Sporosarcina pasteurii: one gene and its partner. The protein of the gene in region 2 interacts with the protein of the main gene of each other region in a pairwise test. Links are inferred from orthologs where the notes say so. Each region holds a gene or a part of one and is shown on either strand. Other genes may lie near its edges. The genes, in order: recA and AB1H92_RS02330.

Region 1 (11,433 bases), 1.5 Mb from region 2 along the record:
CTGCATATTCATTGACAAGATTATTTAATCGCTGTAAACGTTCTTTTTTGACTTCCATTGGAATATTATCCTTCATTTTTTCTGCAGGCGTGCCGTCTCTTGGCGAATAAATATACGTATATGCCATTTCAAAGCCCACTTCTTTATATAACGTCATCGTTTCTTCAAATTGTTCGTCTGTCTCATTTGGAAAACCAACGATAATGTCTGTCGTCAATGCAACATCTGGAATTGCTTTTCTAATTTTCTCGACAAGTTCAAGATAGCTTTCACGTGTGTAGGCTCTTCCCATTATTTTTAGTATGCTTGAAGAACCTGACTGTACTGGTAAATGAATATGTTCGACGAGATTTCCGCCTTTTGCTAGTACTTCAATCAGTTCATCATCGAAGTCCCACGGGTGACTCGTTGTAAATCGAACCCTAGGGATATCAATACGACGCAAATCAGCCATTAGATCAGCAAGTCGATAGTTTAAATCGTCAAAATCCTTTCCGTATGCGTTTACGTTTTGTCCCAGCAATGTAATTTCTTGATAACCTTGAGCTGCTAAGTGTCTTACTTCTTGAATAATATCTTCTGGTCTTCTACTACGTTCTTTTCCACGGGTAAATGGCACGATACAATATGTACAGAATTTATCGCAGCCGTACATAATATTGACCCAAGCTTTAATATTGCCGAGACGTTTTTTGGGAAGGTTCTCAATAATGTCGCCTTCCTTAGACCAAACTTCAAGAACCATTTCTTTTGACATATATGCTTCATGTATAATGTTTGGCAATCTATGGATATTATGCGTCCCAAAAACCATATCAACTTGGTCATACGTTTGCAAAATTTTATTCACGACTGATTCCTGTTGAGACATACAACCGCAAACCCCGATTAAAATATCTGGGTTACGTTGTTTTAAAGGTTTTAAATGTCCTAGCTCACCAAATACTTTATTCTCCGCATTTTCACGGATCGCACAAGTATTTAATAGGATAATGTTTGCATCTTCAACAGTTGTTGTTGGTTCATAGCCGAGTGCTGTAAAAATGCCCGCCATCACTTCAGTGTCGTGTTCGTTCATTTGACAGCCGTAAGTTCTAATATAGAATTTTCGGCCATTCCCCATACCTTCAAAACGTTCTTCAATTTCAAAGTCATCGAAATAAGAAACTTCCTCTTTACCGCGTCTTCTTGCTTTCTTTAAAGAAGGCGGTGTATAAACAGTTTGAAAGTAATGACTATAATCTTTTTCTTCTTTATTTGCTAAACCTGGTTTTACTTGACCAGTGCTTAAACGTTGTTCTTCATTCATATTTTCGTTCCCCTTTCTTACAGTCCTTCGGGAATTTGTCCGTACTCATTGTACATTATACTGAACTATAGCGCCACTGTAAAAGAAGTGCTTAAGATTGTTGGAGGTTTGTCACATCCCCACAAAAAAGTTTTTCAGTAAAAGTCTATCATTATCAATAAAAAAACTACAAAGGAAAAATTCCTTCGTAGTTTTTTAATGTCTAAAAATATCTTTTACGCAACGCCTTACATTTTAATTATGCTCTCGCTGACTTTTGCACGAGCAATTTTAAAGCCGTGCGCCCCTCACCGTTAATTATTATATCTGTGAAGGCAGGTGCGCATGTTAGATCCGATCCACTGGGTGCTACGAAACCTCTTGCGATAGCGATTGCTTTCACCGCCTGGTTTAATGCGCCTGCTCCAACTGCCTGCATTTCGGCATAGCCTTGTTCCCTGATAACTGCAACAAGTGCGCCAGCAACAGAATTAGGATTTGAGCTTGAAGATACTTTCAATGGGTTCACCATTTTTCCTCCTTATTTTCCGATATCTATGAACGGATTTGTCCATAGAGTATCATATGAATATGAGGAGACTTTTAGACGCAACTCAAACTTCAAACGGTCTGTCTTCATTAATCATAATTCTTTCGACGTGGAGTGCTTTTCCTGTTGCATCATCCAACTCGACAAATAAACCGTTTAATTGATCACGACCTTTTTTAGGTACTTCAAACCGAACTGGTAAATTGGTTTGGAATCGATAAATGACATCTTCTTTTTTCATCCCAAGGATTTCATCATATGGTCCCGTCATACCAACGTCAGTTATATAAGCAGTACCATCTGGTAAAATCCGTTCATCCGCGGTTTGTACATGTGTATGTGTACCAACGACAACAGATGCACGGCCGTTTAAATGCCAACCCATCGCAATTTTTTCACTCGTTGCTTCCGCATGAAAATCAACAAATACAAGTGGTGAAGATTTCTGTGCTTCTTCAATCAATTCTGTTGCTTTAGCAAAAGGATCCCCGTGAGGAGGTAAAAAAGTCCTTCCATGCAAATTAATGACCGATAATGTTACATTATTTTTAGTAATTGTTGTCATCCCTTTACCAGGTGCCTCGTCTGAAAAGTTTGCTGGACGTATTAAATAATCTGTTTCGTCAATAAAATCATAAATCTCTTTATGATCCCAAGTATGATTTCCCATTGTGACAACGTCCACACCGGTTCGTAACAAATCGTCAAAAATACGTTTTGTAATTCCTCTCCCCGCTGCTGCATTCTCTCCATTCGCAATGACAACGTCTGGGCTATACTTCCTCTTTAAACGCGGTAAATAGCGTTCTACGGCTTCACGTCCTGGTGATCCTACGATATCTCCAATAAAAATAATTTTCATAAAAAAACCTCTTTCCTTAAATTTACGACCCTTATGATGCTTTCCCTTAATTCAACGGCTCTATTTCTATATCCAAAAAGAAATGGCTCCCGCTTTACAATGCACGGAAGCCATTCCATTATTTTGCATAATCAACTGCTCGTGTTTCACGAATAACGGTAACTTTAATATGACCGGGATAATCCAATTCTTCTTCAATTCTTTTTCGAATATCTCGTGCGAGTCGATGTGCTGTAATATCATCGATTTGGTCAGGATGAACAATAATCCGTACTTCACGACCTGCTTGAATCGCATAAGATTTCTCAACACCTTCGTAGGATTCTGATATCTCTTCAAGCTTTTGTAATCTACGAATGTAATTTTCAAGTGTTTCACTTCTTGCGCCTGGTCTAGCCGCAGATAAAGCATCCGCTGCTGCGACCAGCACTGCGATGACCGATGTCGCTTCAGTATCTCCGTGATGCGATGCAATACTATTAATGACGACCGGGTGTTCTTTATATTTCGTTGCAAGTTCTACACCAATTTCAACGTGACTGCCTTCGACTTCATGATCTATTGCTTTTCCAATATCATGAAGAAGTCCTGCACGCCTTGCAAGTGTTACATCTTCGCCAAGTTCAGCTGCTAAGAGTCCTGTTAAATAGGCAACTTCCGTTGAGTGTTTCAAGACGTTTTGTCCATAACTCGTACGGAAACGCAATCTACCGAGAATCTTAATGAGATCCGGGTGAAGGTTATGAACCCCGATATCGAACGTTGTCTGCTCTCCAGTTTCCCGAATAAGCTCGTCCACTTCACGTCTCGACTTATCGACCATTTCTTCAATTCTAGCCGGGTGAATTCGACCATCCTGCACCAATTTTTCAAGTGCGAGTCGAGCTGTTTCCCGTCTGACTGGATCAAAGCCCGATAAGACGACTGCTTCCGGTGTATCATCGATAATTAAATCGATTCCGGTTAACGTTTCTAGTGTCCGGATATTACGTCCTTCACGGCCAATAATTCGACCTTTCATTTCATCATTTGGTAAGTTTACTACCGATACGGTTGTTTCAGCAACATGGTCCGCTGCGAATCGTTGCATAGCGACAGAAAGAATTTCGCGCGCTTTCTTATCGGCTTCTTCTTTTGCTTGCAACTCTGACTCTTTCGTCATGACGGCGATATCTGTAGAAAGTTCTTTCTCCACTTCTGTGAGAATAATTTGCTTCGCTTCTTCTCTCGTAAGTGAAGATATTCTTTCAAGTTCCGTCTGTTGAACGTTAACGAGTTCTTCCGCCTTGCGTTCCATTCGTTCAATATGCTGTTGTCGTCCAGTATACGCTTCTTCCTTGCGTTCCAGACTCGCTTCTCTTTTATTGAGCGTATTTTCTTTGCGATCGAGGTTTTCTTCTCTTTGCAAATGACGGTTCTCTTGTTTTTGCAACTCAGCCCGTCGCTCGCGGATTTCAGCCTCCGCATCAAGTCTCAATTTGTGAGTTTCATCCTTCGCTTCCAATAGTGCCTCTCTTTTCATTGCCTCCGCTTCACGTTTTGCCTCTTCGACAATCGCTTCTGCCGAGTGTTTGGCACCTGTCACTTTTGATTCATTCACTTTTCGATTAACAAAATAGAGTACAACGGCACCGACGATGAAACCTAGCAAAGCGGAGATGATGATTTCTAGCATCCTGGTCACCTCCTATTGCTTCTCTTTTCATGTTAGTCGGCTCGTACATCAAATTACAATATACTGCCAAATTTAATTCATTATAGTATACAATTATACACTTTTAATTGTAGCGATGTAAAAATGACATGTCAAGGATTGACAAGCATTGACCTACTTTTATTTAATGATTAATTTCTTTTAACGTGAGCGCAGTTCTTATCCTTGCTTCACTTACTTCTCTAGTGAATCAAATCACTTCTGAGGTTCAGTTGAAAAAAGCTCACCCTCTGAGAGGATGAGCACTAAAAAAACAATTGTACGATTACTTCTTTTTATCTTCTAATAATAGTTCAAGTTCTTCATCTGCTTCATCAACATCATGACCATCAATAATTTCAGCCGCGCCATCAAGACCATAGAATGCTCTGATTTTCTGATCAATTTCTGCCTTAATATCAGGGTTTTCAATTAAAAACTGCTTCGCATTTTCTCTTCCTTGTCCAAGTCTTTCACCTTCATACGAATACCACGCACCGCTCTTTTGAACGACTTCTGTTTCTGCACCAAGGTCGATAATTTCGCCTTCTTGCGAAATACCCTGTCCATACATAATATCGACTTCTGCCGTGCGGAACGGAGGCGCAACTTTATTTTTCACAACTCGAATACGCGTTTTGTTCCCGACAATATCTGTACCTTGTTTAATCGCTTCTCCTCGACGAACGTCGATACGAACAGAAGAGTAAAACTTTAACGCACGGCCACCCGGTGTAACTTCCGGACTCCCAAACATAACGCCGACTTTTTCACGAATCTGGTTAATAAAAATAGCGTTTGTTCTTGACTTGTTAATTGCACCAGATAACTTACGAAGTGCCTGTGACATGAGACGAGCCTGTAGACCAACATGGGAATCCCCCATCTCGCCTTCTATCTCAGCTTTTGGTACAAGTGCAGCAACTGAGTCAACAACAATAATATCAATTGCACCACTACGTACTAATGCCTCACAAATTTCAAGGGCCTGCTCCCCCGTATCCGGCTGCGAAAGTAACAACTCGTCAATATTAACGCCAAGTTTCTTAGCATACTCCGGATCTAGCGCATGCTCTGCATCGATGAATGCGGCTGACCCACCTTCTGCCTGTGCAGCGGCAATCGCATGAAGTGCAACTGTCGTTTTACCTGAACTCTCAGGACCATATATTTCAACAACACGTCCACGTGGGTATCCGCCCACCCCTAGTGCAAGGTCTAATGCAAGTGAACCACTTGAAACAGTTGAAATTTTACGATCTGTTTGTTCGCCAAGTTTCATGACGGAACCTTTTCCAAACTGTTTTTCAATATCTTTTAACGCTTTATCTAAAGCGGCTTTGCGATCGCTCAAATTTATTTCCTCCCTAAGTTCATCCTCGTTTTATTTCTAAACTAATTATACCTCTTTATTCTTAAATACACAACAAAAATGCGAACATCTATTCGAAAACATTTAGAAAATGGCATTTTCGTCGAAGAATTCATGTTAATATGCATTTTTCATTGCGAATAGACATGAAAAATAATAACTTTCTTCCTACTTAGTTAACAGCTTGATTAGATAATACAAAGCAAATCTTGCCGTTCGGTGACGATTGGCATTTCTTGAACCTGAAAGTAATAGCTTATACGTCATTGGAACCCGATTAGGTAACGCTATCCCGATCCAGACTGTTCCTGCCGGTTCACCATCATGTGGTGTTGGACCAGCTGCACCTGTTATTCCGATACCAATATTCGTATTAAACTTCTCTTGAACTTTTAATGCCAATGAAGCAGCACATTCACTACTGACAATTCCATGTTCTTCCAATAGTTTTTTGTCCACACCAAGTTGTTCAACTTTTGCTTCTTCATTATAAACGACGAGACCGCCTGCCAATGCTGAACTGACCCCTGGCTCTTTCGCTAACTCTGCTAGAAAGAGACCCGCTGTTAAGCTTTCAGCAGCTGCTAATGTATAACCATGTGATTGAAGCAATTCTAATGCTTTTGAGGATAATGTATCCTCATCCGTTCCAAAAATAAATTCGCCGACAATGGCGCGTATTTCTTGTTCAATTGGCGCAATCATTTTATGCGCATCTTCAATTGTCGCCGCTTTCGCAGTAATCCTAAGCGTGACGGCATCTGCCGTTGCTAGCGGAGCAATGGTTGGATTTGATTGTTTATCTAACAGTGGTTGGATACGATGTTCCAATTCTGCTTCACCAATTCCATAAAACTTCAAAACATGAGAAGTAATAATTTCTCTTTCTCCACTTTGTTCTAGTAAGTAAGGAATCGCTTCATCGACAATCATTGGCTCCATTTCATGGGGTGGCCCAGGTACGAGTATGTAATGTTTCCCATTATTTTCAACAGCCATGCCAGGCGCCATGCCAGTGCGATTATTTAGTACTGTGCTCCCATTAAAAACAAGTGCCTGTTTTTTATTATTCTCTGTCATAGTTCGTTTACTTCGTATAAAATACTGTTCAATATAAGTAAGCGCCTCTTTATCGCTTACAAGCTCCAAGCCAATATGAGCAGCAATGGTCTCTTTTGTCATATCATCTTTTGTCGGTCCAAGTCCGCCTGAAAAGATTAAGACATCCGCACGTTTTTCAGCAATTTCTATTGCTTCTTTTAACCGGATAGGATTATCCCCAACAACTGTATGATAATAAACATCTGCGCCAATCTCAGCTAGACGTGCTGAAATAAAAGCAGCATTTGTATTCGTAATTTGACCGAGCAATAATTCAGAACCAACTGCTATAACTTCAACTTTCATCACACTATCTCCCTTACATAGAGTCGAGTAACACTCTTCTATTTTTATAAAAATAGTCTACCCCTGACCAAACAGTAAATATCAGTGCAATATAAAGCATAATCATGCCGAAAGGAAAGCCAATTGAGCTAAAGAAAATGTTATTTAAGAGTAAGGATGCGATCGCAATAATTTGTGCAGTTGTTTTAATCTTACCTAGTTGATTCGCAGCGACAACTTCTCCGCCACCAGCTAAAATAAGACGTAGTCCAGTCACAGCAAATTCACGACTAATAATTACGATTACAATCCATGAAGGGGCAGAACCGAGTTCAACAAGTATAATGAGCGCTGCCGCTACGAGTAGTTTATCAGCCAATGGATCTAGAAACTTCCCCATATTTGTCACTAAATTATGCTTTCGGGCAATATAGCCATCGAGCCAATCTGTTAATGAAGCAACAATAAATATAAGCCCTCCAATGAAATGTGCTACTTCAATGGTTGTGCCGAGTAGCGCTATCGTTCCAAATTCAAAATCGACTAACATAAAAACCATAAAAATCGGTATGAGAATAATTCTAGATATTGTAATTTTATTTGGTAAATTCAAGTGGTACACCTTTCCTTTCAAAAAAAGATCATTGTCATATTTAACATTGTGCTTATTGAGATCTATTTTAATAATAGACTCAGGCAGCAAAAACCAAACCTTACTAGCCTTTAATAAATTTAAGCATTCACCTATATAAATGATGCCTAGTACTTTAAATAAACGCATAAAACAACTGTAGACAAAGTCAACGAACTTTGTCTACAGTTTAGATTACGAGAACAACCCCAATTATTCCTTATTGTATTCGATAATAATATTTTGTGGGACTGTATCGGATGCATACTCAAGTAATTCGCCATTCACGTAAATCTCGGTTTCTGTAGGACGACCAACGCGAATACGAATTTGCTCTGTGTCTGTCACATCTACCTCAACTTTTTCTCCCGCTTGCATAATTCTTGCACCCGGCGTTCTTTCTGTCCGATTTTCGTCTGTCACGCCAATCCATGAAGGCCCGTTTGTGCGAATTTCAAGTTGGAATTCTTCACTATTTTCAAGTGAATATGTAGAATTTTCTCCTGCCACATTAATGTTTTCCAGTTTTTGTTGTTTCTCAACTTCATCTACTTCGTCTACTTCATCTACTTTGTCTGATTCATCTTCCACTTTTGCGTCATCATTCGTTTCTTCGGTGTGGCCCATTTGTGCCCCATTGTTAGAATTAGGTTGATCCTCGACCTGAATCGGATCTTCAGAACCAATTGGAACTTCTGAAGGATTTGACACATTATGTTTCCAAAGGAATGTAATGACTAAGATGATGACAATAATAAAAAGCGCAACAATAATTTTCGGCATAATTTCACTGAGTTGACTTGAATGTCGCGAACGCCTTCTTGTAAGTGTCGGGGATGTAAGTTGTTGCTCTTCTTCAGCCTCAACTGTTTCAGCACTCCCTTTATATAAAGAGAGCATTTCGTCTGCATCTAATCCAACTGCCTCCGCATATTGTTTAATAAATGCACGCACATAAAATGAACCAGGCATTGAACTAAATTCTTCATTTTCAATACCAGCTAAATATCTTTTTTGTATTTTCGTTATTCCTTGCAAATCATCTAGCGTATAGCCTTTTGCTTTTCTCGCCTCTTTAAGACGGTCACCAAGTCCGGTCACCCATAACACCTGCCTATCAAAGGTTAAAGATGTCGAATCCCCCCATTAATCCGTGATTGGACATCATGTGGTTTTTCTCCATCATTTCGTATGTAATTTCTTGATCGTGGTCTGTTCTAAGTTCAATTATATAATCGAAATCTTCGATACTGTATTCCGAATGTTGAACAAAAATATCTGGATGTTCAACCACTTTTATGGCTGGAATACGCATCATTTCACGGACCAGTTGTAAATGTCTTTCATCTGCCTCTTTCCTTGAGACAATGCCATCTAAAATAAAAATATTGTCTTTTGAAAACTCATCGCCTGCCAACGTCTTTCGAATGGTTTGCTTAATCATTGTGGAAGAAAGAAATATCCATTTTTTGTTAGCGCATACGCTAGCAGCAACAACGGATTCGGTTTTGCCAACGCGTGGCATTCCTCTAATACCAATTAATTTATGACCCTCTTCTTTAAAAAGCTCTGCCATAAAATCAACTAAGATTCCAAGTTCACTACGCAAAAACCTAAACGTCTTCTTATTGTCCGTGTCTTTTAAGATGTATCGACCGTGTCGAACAGCTAAGATATCGCTTAATTTCGGTTCGCGTATTTTTTTGATTTGAATCGTATCCATAGTGGATGCGATTAATTCAAAACGGGCGATTTGCGCATCGTCATCCGTCCTTAATAATAAACCACGACGAACACCACCATCAATTTGCTCGGGATTTCTACCATCTACGTTAGCATCCACGCTATTAATTGTCGTAATATTAACACGCAACATGCCAAGTAGTGATGCAATATCTCCGAGTAACCCTGGACGATTAACTTGAATTTCGTATTCGAGATACCAATTCCCCATTCGAAACACCCTTTCCGCTATTAGTAGGACGTTCAAAAATCAACTTAGTTCCATAATAACGGATATAACTCCTTAAGAAAAGGAAAGATATAAGATGCGGTAAAAACTAGATGTACCAACCGCCGTTTAACTTCAAAATTTCTCCCGTCATATAATCTGCTTTTCCACTTAATAAAAAATCAACGAGGTCTGCCACATGTTGGGGTGTACCTGTCGTTAGTAGCGGAATTTCTTGCATAATCATTTCTTTCTCATCTTCTGGTATACAATCGTTCATTCTTGTTTCAATCCATCCCGGCGCAATGGCATTGACACGTATACCTGCATAAGACGCTTCTTTGGCATAGGCTTTCACAAAGGCATGTTGAGCACCTTTAACAGCAGAATACATAACTTCGCCCGCTGCTCCTGTATTCCCCCAAATTGAACCGATAAACACAATATAAGATTCTGTGAACTTTCTTAAGCGTGCAGAAAGAAGGCTTACTAACTGTGCGGGGTTTTGAACATGAACCCTCCATAGTGCCTCCATATCTGCGGTCGTTGTCTCCGTTAGCAACTTATTCATCGATTGACCGTTGGCGATAACGATAGCCCTTGCTTGCTGGACCTGATGGGCTACTTGATTGGCGCCCTCTTCAAATAAAAAATTCCCTTGAACAAGTAGAAATTCAAGCTGAGGATAGCGTTCTGCTAGCTCTGACCGAAGTTTCTTCGCTTCCTCAATTCGTTCATTAAAGTGAATATAAATTGACCAACCACTCTTAGCAAGTTGGTGGCAAATGGCTTGGCCAATGCCACCAGTTGCGCCAAGAACGAGCACATAATTATTTTGCTTCATTGGATTGCTCAGCCGGAATCACTTTGAATACAGTATGGCCTTCTGTTGCGCTTAATGTTGAGAAAGCATCTTTTAAATGTGTCAGCGTCATTTTTTCAAGGGTAGGAACGACATCAAATAAGTCCATCTCATTAAATTTATAGCGCGTAAATTGATTCGCGATAAATTCTATCGAATTCAGTGAACGCATAAATTGTCCGATTTTTCGCTTACGAACTCTTTCCAACTCTTCTTCAGTTACCGCCCATGAAGTCGTTGCATCTTCAATTGTTTTTCGGATTTTTGCTTCTAATGCATCTGGATTTTCAGTATCAGAAACAATCATCGCAAATCCAAAACCATGTTCTTGAGAAAAGCTATAAGAATAAGACTCATCAATTAGTCCATCTTCATAAGACTCTTCAAAGAATGAGGAAGAACGTCCGAATAAAATATCTAATAACAAATCTACCGCTAATTCTTGTGTGAGCATTTCTTTACCCGAGATGTTCGTATTTGTACATTTCATCCCAAAGCTAAGTTTTGGTTTCGTAACATCCATTTCAAGCGTTCGTTCAGCAATCGCTGCAGTATTTGGCTCTTCTGGGAAGTTACGAACAATTTCTGATGGTTTGTCAAAAGTTTTTTTCGATTGGTTCTCTTTAATAAAAGTCATCATTTCTTCCGGCTCTACAGCACCAACAACAAATAACACCATATTTGATGGGTGGTAGAAGGTTTCGTAACATTCATATAAATGGGCAGCTGTTATCTTATCAATTGACTCAATCGTTCCTGCAATATCTATCTTCACCGGATGATTGTGATATAGATTTTCAATCGCTCCGAAATACAATCGCCAGTCTGGTAAATCGTC
Region 2 (11,483 bases):
CACTTGAATCGTGATCGCACTCATGAGTACGGTTTTACTTGTCAATATATTCGTATCCGGATGCAAGATAAAGTACCCTAAGTATATAGAAAATAAGACGATCAAGGAGTCGACAATAAACAGCAGGGTCATTCTCTTTTTAATTGTCATCATAGGTCTCCTTTCACTTAAACTTATATTTATAGTATAACATTATAACTAGAACATCCAATTAAAGCATATTTAGTATTGATTTGCAACGGGACTTTTCACCTTCTATCCGATGAATTGCCACCATTTCTTCTTTTCGATCGCTTGCGGCTCCAATAAGATAAAATCTTCATTCGTCAGAATTCTTGCGTTATTTTCGAGTAAAATATCTGCAAAATCATGATGACCATGTTTATCTAACTGATCTAACCCTTCTTCAAAAAACGCTGGACGCGTTTCAAGATTATGTACGTCAGTTCCATACGCATGAACTAAATTCGCTTCCACGAGTTGCATCGATAAACGTTGAACGTTTTTTCCAAAATGCCCCACTAAACTGCCCGATGTAATTTGAGCAAGTGCCCCGTGCGTAATAAGTCGCCCTAATCGACTGGGCTTTTCTGCAATAGCCCGGTTTCTTTCTGGATGTGCGATGATCGGTACTTTATTTAAATTTAACATCCCTTGAATCACGGATACTGTGTAAGCCGGTATTCCAGAAGAAGGGAGTTCGATTAATACATACTTTGAATTCGCTAACGTCAATGCTTCTCCACTTTCAATACGCTCGACGACTTTGTCGTGAATGCGAATTTCTTGCCCCGTTTGGAGTTGAAGATTGAGCTTCTCTTTTTGCATTTCAGCCTTCAGTTGTTCAAGTCCTTGGAGCACTTGTTGTTTAGGAACATCGTAATGCGGACTATAGGCATGTGATGTTGCAATGATATCTGTAATTCCTTCTGATTCCGCCTTTTCAAGTAATGCCAACGACTCAGCTACTGTTTCTGGGCCATCGTCTACACCCGGAAGTATATGCGCGTGCATGTCAAGCATGAAACCAACACCTTTACTAATTATTCAACAACAGAAAAGAGTAAAACGGTCTCTCACCTCTTTACTCTTCTGTCCCATAATATTGATAGTAATAATGATCTTTATCCATAATATAGTTATTTAAAACAGCGCCAATCAATTTTCCTTGTGAGGCAACAAGTGCTTCTTTCGTGCGCACAATGCTTTCTTTCTCGGTTTGCCCCGCATATAACACAAGAATTGTCCCGTCTGCTTTATTCGCTAAAATTTGCGCATCCGTCACAGATAACACTGGCGGTGCATCAAAAATGACAATGTCATAAGTTTGTTTGACTTCCTGTAAAATCGTATCCATCGTTTTAGAACCCAAAAGTTCCGCAGGATTCGGCGGGATGGGTCCACATGTAATGACGTCTAAGTTATCGATATCACTCATTTTCGTGACATCGGCTAAGGATGCTTGGCGTGTTAATAAATTCGATAACCCAAGTGTGTTTGTCATATGAAACGTATAATGTACAGTCGGTTTACGCATATCTGCATCGATGAGTAATACTTTCTTTCCTTCTTGTGCAAAAACAACCGCAGTGTTCGCTGCGACCGTCGACTTTCCTTCACTTGGTGACGCGGAAGTAATCAGAAGGGATTGTAAGGATTCATCAGGCATAGAGAAATTTACATTCGTTCTCAGCGTACGAAATTGCTCTGAAATAACCGATTTCGGATTCGCTCTCGTAATGAGCTTTCTTGCAACTGCTTGCATCACTTGCTTCTTTTTCTTATTAAAAAACATCTTACTTCCCCCTCCTTCTTCTATTCTTAATATTCATCGTCGCATTTTTCAAATCTTCGTCAGGAATTGGACTGATTAATCCTAATACAGGTAGTCCTAGTACTTCTTCTATATCTTGCTCTGTTTTCATTGTCGTATCTAAGTATTCAAGTAAGAACGCAATCCCGACACCTAACATGAGTCCAATGACAGCTGCAATCGCCATGTTCAGTTTCGGGTTCGGTTTAATCGGTGACGGCTTTTCCGCCATCTCTGCAGGTGCCAACACATTCACGTTGTCTACATTCATCAGCGTGACAATTTCTGCTTGGAAGACCGATGCAGTTGCATTCGCAATGCGGACAGCTTGTGCCGGATCCTCGTCCTGTACACTGATCGTGACGACTTGTGAGTTTTGAGCACTATTCACTGTAATTTTTCCATTCAAACTTCCAACAGATTCATCAAGATCAAGTTCATCGATCACTTTTGTTAAGATTGCTGAACTTTTAATAATGACGTTATATGTATTAATTAATTGTAAGTTCGTTTGAATGTCTTGAGAATTTAATGATGAGTTTTCTTGGTTGGTTTGATTGACAAGGATTTGAGTAGACGCTTGATATATTGGAGTTAAAAATGAAAAACTAATAATGCCGGCTAACGCAACAGCGATGATTGTCATAAAAGAAATTAAAGATGCTCTTTTACGAAGCGTTTTAAACAAATCTTGTAAACTAATAGTTTCTTCCATAATCTATAAAGACCCCTTTTAATAGTCGATAATTTATATACTGAGACAGTATAACATATCCCGACACAATTAAACATATGAATTCAGTCCAATTTGTGAGATAATCTATTTACATACACGAAAAACTATTCATTATTGTAGCATAAAGGAGTAGAATATGACTAAAAAAACAATATTTGCTTACATAGTACTAATCGGCTGTATCGTATTATTAGCCGGCAGTTATTTACAATGGAAAGAGAAACTGTCTTCATTCCATGGAGACACTGCTAAGACGGCAGCATCGAATGACAATAAAAAGACTGCGTCAGATGATAGCGATAAATCGAAATCAATCGATGAACGTGAACGTCTTCTATCATTGATCAAGCATCAAGATGAAGCCGTACAAGCCGTTTTTCTAAATCGCTTCGATGATGGTGAACCGGTAAAGTTTTTACTCGTTGGATCGAATGTCATGGAAGATGGGAATCCAGGCTATGCGGAGCGCCTTGATAATGCCCTTAAGAAAATTTATGGCACTTCCATCGAAACGACAATTATTTCTTATAATGGAACATCAGACAAATTTATGAATGATGCAGAAATCGATTTCGCGGAAGGCTACGACGTAATTTTATTCGAACCGTTTACGTTAAAAAATAATGGCAACGTAACGATTGAAGATGAACGTGCCCACATTCTCCAGTTTCATGAACAACTCGTTTCAGCCGTAGAGGATGCGGTCCTAATCTTACATCCCCCGCAACCTGTTCATAACGCAAGGTATTACCCGACGCAAATCGATTCTTTACAAGCATTCGCGAAAGAAAATAACTTTCCTTACATTAACCACTGGGCAGATTGGCCGGACTTCGATTCTGACGAATTTCTAGACTATGTCAATGAAGACGGTGCCCCGAATAATGAAGGTGCCGATATTTGGGCAAATGCATTAATCGAGTACTTTATCGCTGAAAAGATGGAGGAAGAATAAATGGGTAGAATGAATCGTAAAAAGAAGAAAAAATGGCCGTGGATCGTCGGCATACCAGCCGTCCTACTACTTGCAATTGCCGCGTATGTATTGATGGTTTATCTGGACTTCACAAAAACAGTAAAAGATATTTACGAGCCGATTGATCGAGATGTATCCGGAAAGCGTGATGTACCAGTTGTTTTCGATAAAGCAGATCCGTTTTCCGTACTCGTCTTAGGGGTCGACGAACGCGAAGGCGACTCCGGACGATCCGATACGATGATCGTATTAACCGTGAACCCAGAAACAAACTCAACAAAAATGGTCAGCATCCCACGTGACACATACACCGAAATGGTCGGTCGCGGATTCAAAGACAAACTGAACCACGCATACGCATTCGGTGGCATCGAAATGGCAATGGAGTCAGTTGAGAATTTACTAGATATCCCGATTGACTACGTCGTACAAGTCAATATGGAAAGTTTTAAAGATATCGTTGATGCAGTTGGTGGTGTAAATATCAATAATTCGCTAGACTTTAAACAAGGAAAACACATATTTCCAAAAGGGAATATTCATCTAAATGGTGATGAAGCGTTAGCGTTTATACGCATGCGCTACGAAGACCCACGCGGTGACTTCGGCCGTCAAGACCGTCAAAAACAAATTATCGAAGCCGTTCTGCGTGAAGGTGCATCCGTAAGTAGTATTTTAAACTACAAGAGTATTTTCGGCGCAATCAGCAACAACATCCGGACAAACATGACCTTCGACGAAATGGTCGACGTCCAGAAAAACTACCGAAAAGCTGCTGGGAATGTGGAACAGCTATACATTAAAGATGGCCAAGGCCAGAAGATGAATGGCATTTGGTATTACATTATGAACGATAATGAATTGGATCAGATTCAAGGTGAATTGAGAACGCATTTAGGTCTTTGAGCTTGATAGGGAGTCCCTCATCCGGTTGGTTGACTGGATGGGGGATTTTTTTGTTTTTTTGAGGGATGTGTGGCTGGATTGGGCGGAGATAATGAGGGATTCGGGGGACATATGAAAATTGAGGGAACATAATGGGGCTTGGCGCGGACATAGCTTAGCCGCGGGCGGACAAAACTAGAGTTTCAAGAGGACATCCGGGGATTGCGGGGACATAACGTGGTAAGGGTCGGACATATGAAGCGATTCAGAGGACATAAAAGGATTGCACGGACATCTTGTGGAATTGCTCGGACATAACACTACGGATAGCGGACATACAAAGAGATTCGACGGACATAGAGAAATTGGGAGGACATACCTTGACATTGCTCGGACATAAGACCGCGAAGAACGGACATCCGCATAGGTCCGAAGGACCTTCCAAGCGCGAAGCAACATTTTGCATGATTGCACTGAGCATCCTTGCAAAATACAACGGAAATCGCGTAGTTCAAAGTAAATTGAGTTACCTGTCAAAGCCTCCCCTTCCACTTCACAAAAACCTATTGATTCCTCGAACTCCCCTCACTTCAAAATTAAAAGGGATGCCGCGGCACCCCTTCCCCATTCAATTATTTTATTATCTTAAAAGGCCTCCCTTTCGGCCAGTAGTATTTAGTTGCTACGGACTTCCCTACTTTATTGAGCTGCATAGATTTTATTGCATAATAAGCATCGTCTCTATTTTTTAATTGTAAAAAATATTTACATTGGCGATTTGAAAGTGAAGGACTAATGAGCATGAACCAATCTTGAATGGATTGGCGGTAATTATTTGGCTCTGACATGTTGCAGTGACGACAATAACGCTGCTTGTGACTTTGATAGTCCATCGAATTGTTGCAGCGTGAGCAGAGCTGACCTCTCTTCAGTATATTTGGATTGATTTTGAAATAATCGCATAGTGGATACGTTTGATAGTTTGATTGATTTCGCACAATTAATTCTTTCATTCTGCTTAATTCAACCGTAGTGAAAATAGGCGATTTCTCTGCTTGTTCGCGCAAATAAATTGAAAGTCTTTTCAAGTGAAGAATCGGTGCATTGGATGGTGCTACTTTAACGGCAGCTTTTCGATTTGCCAGTACGATTTGCCCGAAAATTTCATAATTAAAGCCTTTCTTGGCTAACCAGACCTTTAAACTTTCTATCGCGGCCAGTAGTTGTGTAATCGGACATTCCATAATTGCTTCATCACCATTTAATTTGATTTGTCTCAATTGGTGTGGGTCTGTTTCAAAATATAGTTCACCTGTGATGTTTTTAATTTCCAGTATTAATATAAATTGCTTTGCCAATATCAAAGTATCTATTTGAAATGAATGCCCGGGGGCTAGGGAAAGTTGAACATTTGTGAGTACTATCGACGATTCGGGGAGCTCGATTAATTCGAGGTATCGGTCGACTTTTGTTTCTCCTGAAAAACCTGCTTCAATGTTGTATAGCTGCTGCGTCAAACCTAACTCATCTTTTCGGGGATAATTTTCAGGCAGACGAGCAATTAACCTGGGTAATGCATCGATCAGTATTGGTTTTTCTCTAGTAATCTTTATTGACACTCTTCCCCTTTCTAAATTTCAGTTTATTCTAACTACAGAATACCAAATTCAACATACAGCGACAAGGGGGAAAATTATTGGTTCTAGTGGGAGATTGAGAGGACATCTTTCGACTTTGCTCGCACATACGACGGCGAGGAGCGGATATTCCCAGGCTTTAAGCAGACATTAAGAGATTGAGAGAACATCATTCGAATTTACTCGGACATACGACGGCGGAGAGCGGACATCACCAGGCTTTCGGTGGACATTAGATGATTGAGAGGACATCATTCGACTTTGCTCGGACATACGACCGCGGAGAGCGGACACCACCAGGCTTTTAGCGGACATTAGGAGATTGAGAGGACATCATTCGACATCGCTCGGACATTCGACGGCGGGGAGCGGAAATCCCCAGGCTTTTAGCGGACATTAGAAGATTAAGAGGACATCTTTCGACTTTGCTAGGACATTCGACGGCGAGAAGCGGATATTACGAATCTTTCAGAGGACATTCCAATCCCATTAAACCTTTCATACTTCTGCGTAATTAGACAGCCTTCCCCCCTTTGTAACACAACTGTAATATATCTGTAATCTAAACAACGTTGTGTTTTAGTTCTATTCCCATTAAAGTGATACATAGGTCAAATTTAACATTTTAGTATTTTAATATAAAAAAATCATTTTTAGGGGAGAATATTTTGAGGAAAATTATATTTTCAATTGTTGCTGCAGGTTCATTGCTATTATCTAGCGCTACGATGAATGTTAATGCAAGCACAATAAATGGACAAGCTAGTCAAAATGAAGTTTCTACAACAAATGATCGTACTGCTATTGTGAAAGTATCCGGTACTAAAGCTACAGCTAAAACAGGAACTTTCAAAATGAAATACAACACAAACGTCCGCAGAGATGCAGGTACTAAACACGGGATTATCATTACAGCCAAAAAAGGCGCTGTAGCAAAAGCGACTCACCAAAAGAAAGTCGGGAAACAAGTTTGGTATAAAGTAAACGTAAGTGGTAAATCTGGTTGGGTTTTAAGTACATTACTATCACCACATAATGTAAAAACGACAGCTAAGAAAACAACTACTAAAAAGAAAGCCGCTGCACCTAAAACAACTGCAGCAAGCGGAACATACAAAACAAAGTACAATTCAAACATTCGAGCAAACGCAGGAACAAACCATAAAATTGTAACACTTGCAAAAAAAGGCGCGACTGTGAAAGTGACTGCACAGAAAAAAGTCGGGAAAACAACTTGGTACAAAGTTAGCGCAAACGGCAAAACTGGATGGATTTCTGGTACATTATTAACAAAAGCAACTGCTCAAAAAGCACCGGCTAAAAAGACAACAGTTAAGAAGGTATCTAACAGCGTAGCTTCATCTTCATTAATTAACAATGCGAGAGCACTATTAGGAACACCTTACCGTTTCGGTGGAGCATCTTTGAGCGGTTTCGACTGCAGCGGATTTACACAATATGTATTTAGACAATCTGGTAAAAATATTTCTCGTACGACACTAGGTCAGTACGCAGAAACTAAAAAAGTAAGTAATCCGCAACCTGGAGATTTAGTATTCTTCGCTGGGACATACCGTGCAGGTATTTCTCATGTTGGGATTTACTTAGGCAACGGCCAATTTATTCACGCAGCTGGAAAAAATGTACGTATTAACAATGTAAATGAAGCTTACTGGAAAAAATATTTCCATAGTTATAGACGATAATTATAAAAAAGCACAGTCGACTTCAATGTCGGCTGTGCTTTTACTTTGTAACGATATTTGTAATTTGATAGTCTCCATACTCATCAATGATGACCGTATACATTGCTTCATGGGTAATTTCATATACTTCATCACTTACTTCATTATGATAAACAAATGTCGCATTCGCAATAATCTCCGCCTCATCATCACCAATTTCTACCGTTTCAACAGAGGCTTTCACTGCATCAAATACCCGTTCATCTGCTGCATATTCATTAATGAGTTTAATCCCTTCACCTTCCGCTTGACTGCCAGGTCGTAAATAACTACGATAATACGTTAACGTACGATCATTTAATGAGTACGGAAGCAATTCATAATAGTTCTCGATAAAGCTTGTTAATAATGCTTCATCAAAATACGCGGCATCCAAATGATTCCACTCTTCTTCCACGACTTCGATTTCAAGCTTCGCGTTCGCAGCCCATTCATTTAACTGATTCATGACTGTATAAATAGGAATTGCATAGCCAATTTTCGGATTATCTTCTAGAATAATTGAATTAATCCCCAAAATCCGTTCCGTTTCTGCATCAATCAATGGCCCACCACTTGATCCTCTTTTAATTAAGGCATCCATTTCATATAAGTCCGTATACGCATACTCATCGAAAAAACTTTTACCGACACTTAAAATTTTCCCTTCGGATGAAGTGTTCGCGATATTCTCCGGACTTCCTAAAGCAAATACACTTCTTCCCGATTCAACTTTTGACAGTTCCATCTCCATCGGCTCTTTCCCCGCCAGCTCAGGAACGCGAATTAACGCAATATCGACACGGTCAGAGATCCCAACGACATGTCCAGTAAATTGCTGTCCATCACTATTCGTCACAACGACATAAGTCGCATCTTTCGCAACATGGGCATTCGTGACAATATCCCCCTGATTGTTAAATAAAAAGCCAGACCCTTGCTCCAAGTCCGTATCGATTGTATACACATACATCTTCGCATTCGCGATCGCCATCGCAATGTCTTTTTCTGGCGCTATCGGGACTTCCGATTTCTCGACAATCTGGACTATCGTGCCAATCTCTTCCTCTTCGGCAGGAGGTTCTTCTACCTCGGTTTCCTCGACTTCTTCAACTTCTTTAACTTCTTTAACCTCTTCAGGTAAAACAATCGCCACTGACATATCATTAGAAGATTTTGTTGCAAATTGCACTCGGTTTAATTGCGCCTCAAATACACTAGGTTTCTTAAACTGAAAATAAAGAACGACAAAAATAATGACTACAGCGATAAGAAAAAAACTAGATAACAGTAAACGTTTACGGTTACTAGCCACATCCCCACCCCATTTACACTTAATTCAATTACTAGATATAACGGATTCCCAGCCCGATTTGTTTCACGATTATTGCTTTATTATAGCAGATTGTGAAGTTTTATTAGCTAATTTCTTGATTTAAATAAAGAAGTTTCGAGCGCGTTTTTACATTTCAGACAAATATTACTGTTTGATTACAAACCACTTGCTTTACAAAAGCTATCTACCCAATTTTGTGGTATAACTAACAATAGACGACACGTAATCAAGGAGCTTTGCAATGGTTGAAAAAATCAATATATTAAATATTCCAATTTCAAATATACGTAAAGAAAAGTTTCTACATAAAATTGAGGAACACTTTAAAGATTCAACAGGAAATTTATTTATCGTAACGGCAAATCCAGAAATCATTATGTTGACGAAGGAATCGAAGGACTATCAAGCCGCTGTATTAAATGCGGATTATGTCTTACCCGATGGCATTGGTGTCATCATTGCATCCAAGCTATTAAAACAGCCACTAGAGGAAAAAATACCGGGATATGAGCTATTACATGATTTATTAGCATATGCACGCGCTGCTGAGAAGCGTGTGTACTTCTACGGGGCTAAACCGGGAATTGCAGGGAAAGCTGCCGAAAAAGCTTTTTCACAGTACCCAGGCTTACAAATGGCCGGTACGATGGATGGGTATTCCTCGAAAGGACAGGAAGCTGCTGATAAGATTGCCGCCACTAATCCAGATTTTATATTCGTTGCAATGGGGGCCCCATTACAAGAGCAATGGATTGCTACTTATAGGGCTCAATTTCCAAATGCAGTTCTTGTAGGGGTGGGCGGGAGTTTTGACGTCCTTTCTGGGACCCTCAAACGTGCACCGAAGTTTTGGACGAACAATAACCTTGAATGGTTATACCGCCTTATTACGCAACCTACGCGGGCGAAGCGGATGATGAAGATTCCGGTGTTTTTGGTAGAGGTGTTAAAAACACGAGCTAGAAAGAAATAAAAAAGCAGGTTCGGAATTTTTCCGAACCTGCTTTTTTATTTAACATTTCTTCTATCCATCGCTTCATCACGATACTTCTTTTTCTCCGCTTTACTCATCTTCGAATATTTCTTCAAAAAATCATCGTAGTTTTTTAGAACTGTAGCGGCTTCACCAAATTCTTTTACTTCACCATACTCAAGCCATAAGACCTTATCACAAAACTGCTTCATTTGTGATAACGAGTGGCTGACGAAAAACATCGTCTTCCCACGCTCTTTAAACTCGTGCATTTTCGCCAAGCTTTTTTCAGCGAAAGCTTTATCCCCAACGGATAGCGCTTCGTCAATAATTAAAATATCTGGATCTACTCTAACCGAAATGGAAAATCCAAGTCTCGACCGCATTCCGCTTGAGTAGGACTTTACTGGCTGGTCGATAAACTTTTCAAGTTCCGCAAACTCAATAATTTCATCTTCCATTAATAAAATTTCTTTTTTAGAAAAGCCGAGCATTAATAGTTTAAGTTCAATATTTTCACGGCCTGTGAGCTTATTATCAAGCCCTGCGTTTACTGCAATTAACGCGACATCGCCATTGGTTTTTACTGAACCAGAAGTCGATGGAACGATACCAGCGATAATGTTTGCAAGCGTTGACTTTCCTGACCCGTTTACGCCTACAAAACCGACGATATCCCCTTCTTTAACTTCTATTGAAACATCTTTTAATGCGTAAAAAGCTTCTCCATACTCTTTATGCGGAAGAAGTAAGTCGAGAATGCGCTCCGACTTACCTTTGAATAATTTATATTTTTTATAAACATTTTGTACTTCAACTGAATTCGACATAAATTTTCACTTCCATACTTACAGAAAGTCGATAAACTGACTTCTGAACTTTACATGCAAATAAGCACCTATCATAAACAACACAATTACTAATCCACAGAAGTAAAGTGTGTACATTGGATTTTCAAGGAAATACCAGCCTTGTCCCAACAATGTGTTTCGATATCCTTCTACAATGTAATAGAAAGGATTTAACTTCAACCATGTTTGCCAACTTTCGGGCAACAATGTGGGCGGCCATAAAATCGGCGATAAATATAACAACATTCTCATCATCGCTTGCAGCATCATTTGCACGTCGCGCACAATCGTTGCGAGCGTTGAAGTTATTAGTGTAATGCTAAATAATAACGCAATTGTCGCTGCCATGTAAAGCGGCAATTGTAAATAATAAATCGAAACGGGATACCCCATAAATTGTAAGATAATAATTCCTATCCCCAACAAAATAAGGTGCGGGTAAAATTGTGAGATGACGACATAATTAGGAATGACGCTCATCGGGAAATTCATCTTCGCCAGCATTCTAATTTTTGTATAGATAGAGCGTGTCGCTTTCATGACACCTTGGTT

What was found.
Region 1: the proteins of AB1H92_RS02330 (region 2) and recA interact in binary tests that used the Bacillus subtilis proteins (3 or more experiments, as listed by UniProt). The link is inferred for Sporosarcina pasteurii from one-to-one orthologs.

What each region holds. Positions count from the first base shown.
Region 1 is NZ_CP160452.1:2,019,788-2,031,220, forward strand. Bases 3,714-6,504 are described here. They hold recA (recombinase RecA), read right to left. Parts: upstream 5,748-6,504; coding sequence 4,680-5,747; downstream 3,714-4,679. Other genes in these bases: rny (ribonuclease Y), read right to left, coding at 3,714-4,375; AB1H92_RS09535 (competence/damage-inducible protein A), read right to left, coding at 5,934-6,504. In the rest of the region: tRNA (N6-isopentenyl adenosine(37)-C2)-methylthiotransferase MiaB, read right to left, coding at 1-1,309; AB1H92_RS09515 (stage V sporulation protein S), read right to left, coding at 1,548-1,817; AB1H92_RS09520 (TIGR00282 family metallophosphoesterase), read right to left, coding at 1,903-2,700; more of rny, read right to left, coding at 2,819-3,713; more of AB1H92_RS09535, read right to left, coding at 6,505-7,172; pgsA (CDP-diacylglycerol--glycerol-3-phosphate 3-phosphatidyltransferase), read right to left, coding at 7,186-7,764; AB1H92_RS09545 (helix-turn-helix domain-containing protein), read right to left, coding at 7,996-8,883; AB1H92_RS09550 (DUF3388 domain-containing protein), read right to left, coding at 8,900-9,736; ymfI (elongation factor P 5-aminopentanone reductase), read right to left, coding at 9,843-10,577; EF-P 5-aminopentanol modification-associated protein YfmH, read right to left, coding at 10,564-11,433. UniProt on the Bacillus subtilis protein: Multifunctional protein involved in homologous recombination, DNA repair and competence.
Region 2 is NZ_CP160452.1:488,374-499,856, reverse strand. Bases 663-3,503 are described here. They hold AB1H92_RS02330 (YveK family protein), read right to left. Parts: upstream 2,529-3,503; coding sequence 1,797-2,528; downstream 663-1,796. Other genes in these bases: AB1H92_RS02325 (SGNH/GDSL hydrolase family protein), read left to right, coding at 2,686-3,503; AB1H92_RS02335 (CpsD/CapB family tyrosine-protein kinase), read right to left, coding at 1,085-1,795; AB1H92_RS02340 (tyrosine-protein phosphatase), read right to left, coding at 663-1,023. Outside these bases: AB1H92_RS02345 (nucleoside-diphosphate sugar epimerase/dehydratase), read right to left, coding at 1-150; more of AB1H92_RS02340, read right to left, coding at 256-662; more of AB1H92_RS02325, read left to right, coding at 3,504-3,504; AB1H92_RS02320 (LytR family transcriptional regulator), read left to right, coding at 3,505-4,431; AB1H92_RS02315 (nuclease-related domain-containing protein), read right to left, coding at 5,043-6,029; AB1H92_RS02310 (C40 family peptidase), read left to right, coding at 6,716-7,753; AB1H92_RS02305 (S1C family serine protease), read right to left, coding at 7,794-9,086; AB1H92_RS02300 (WecB/TagA/CpsF family glycosyltransferase), read left to right, coding at 9,349-10,080; teichoic acids export ABC transporter ATP-binding subunit TagH, read right to left, coding at 10,116-10,910; AB1H92_RS02290 (ABC transporter permease), read right to left, coding at 10,929-11,483. UniProt on the Bacillus subtilis protein: Required for YwqD kinase activity. May bring YwqD and its substrates into contact. Probably involved in the regulation of capsular polysaccharide biosynthesis.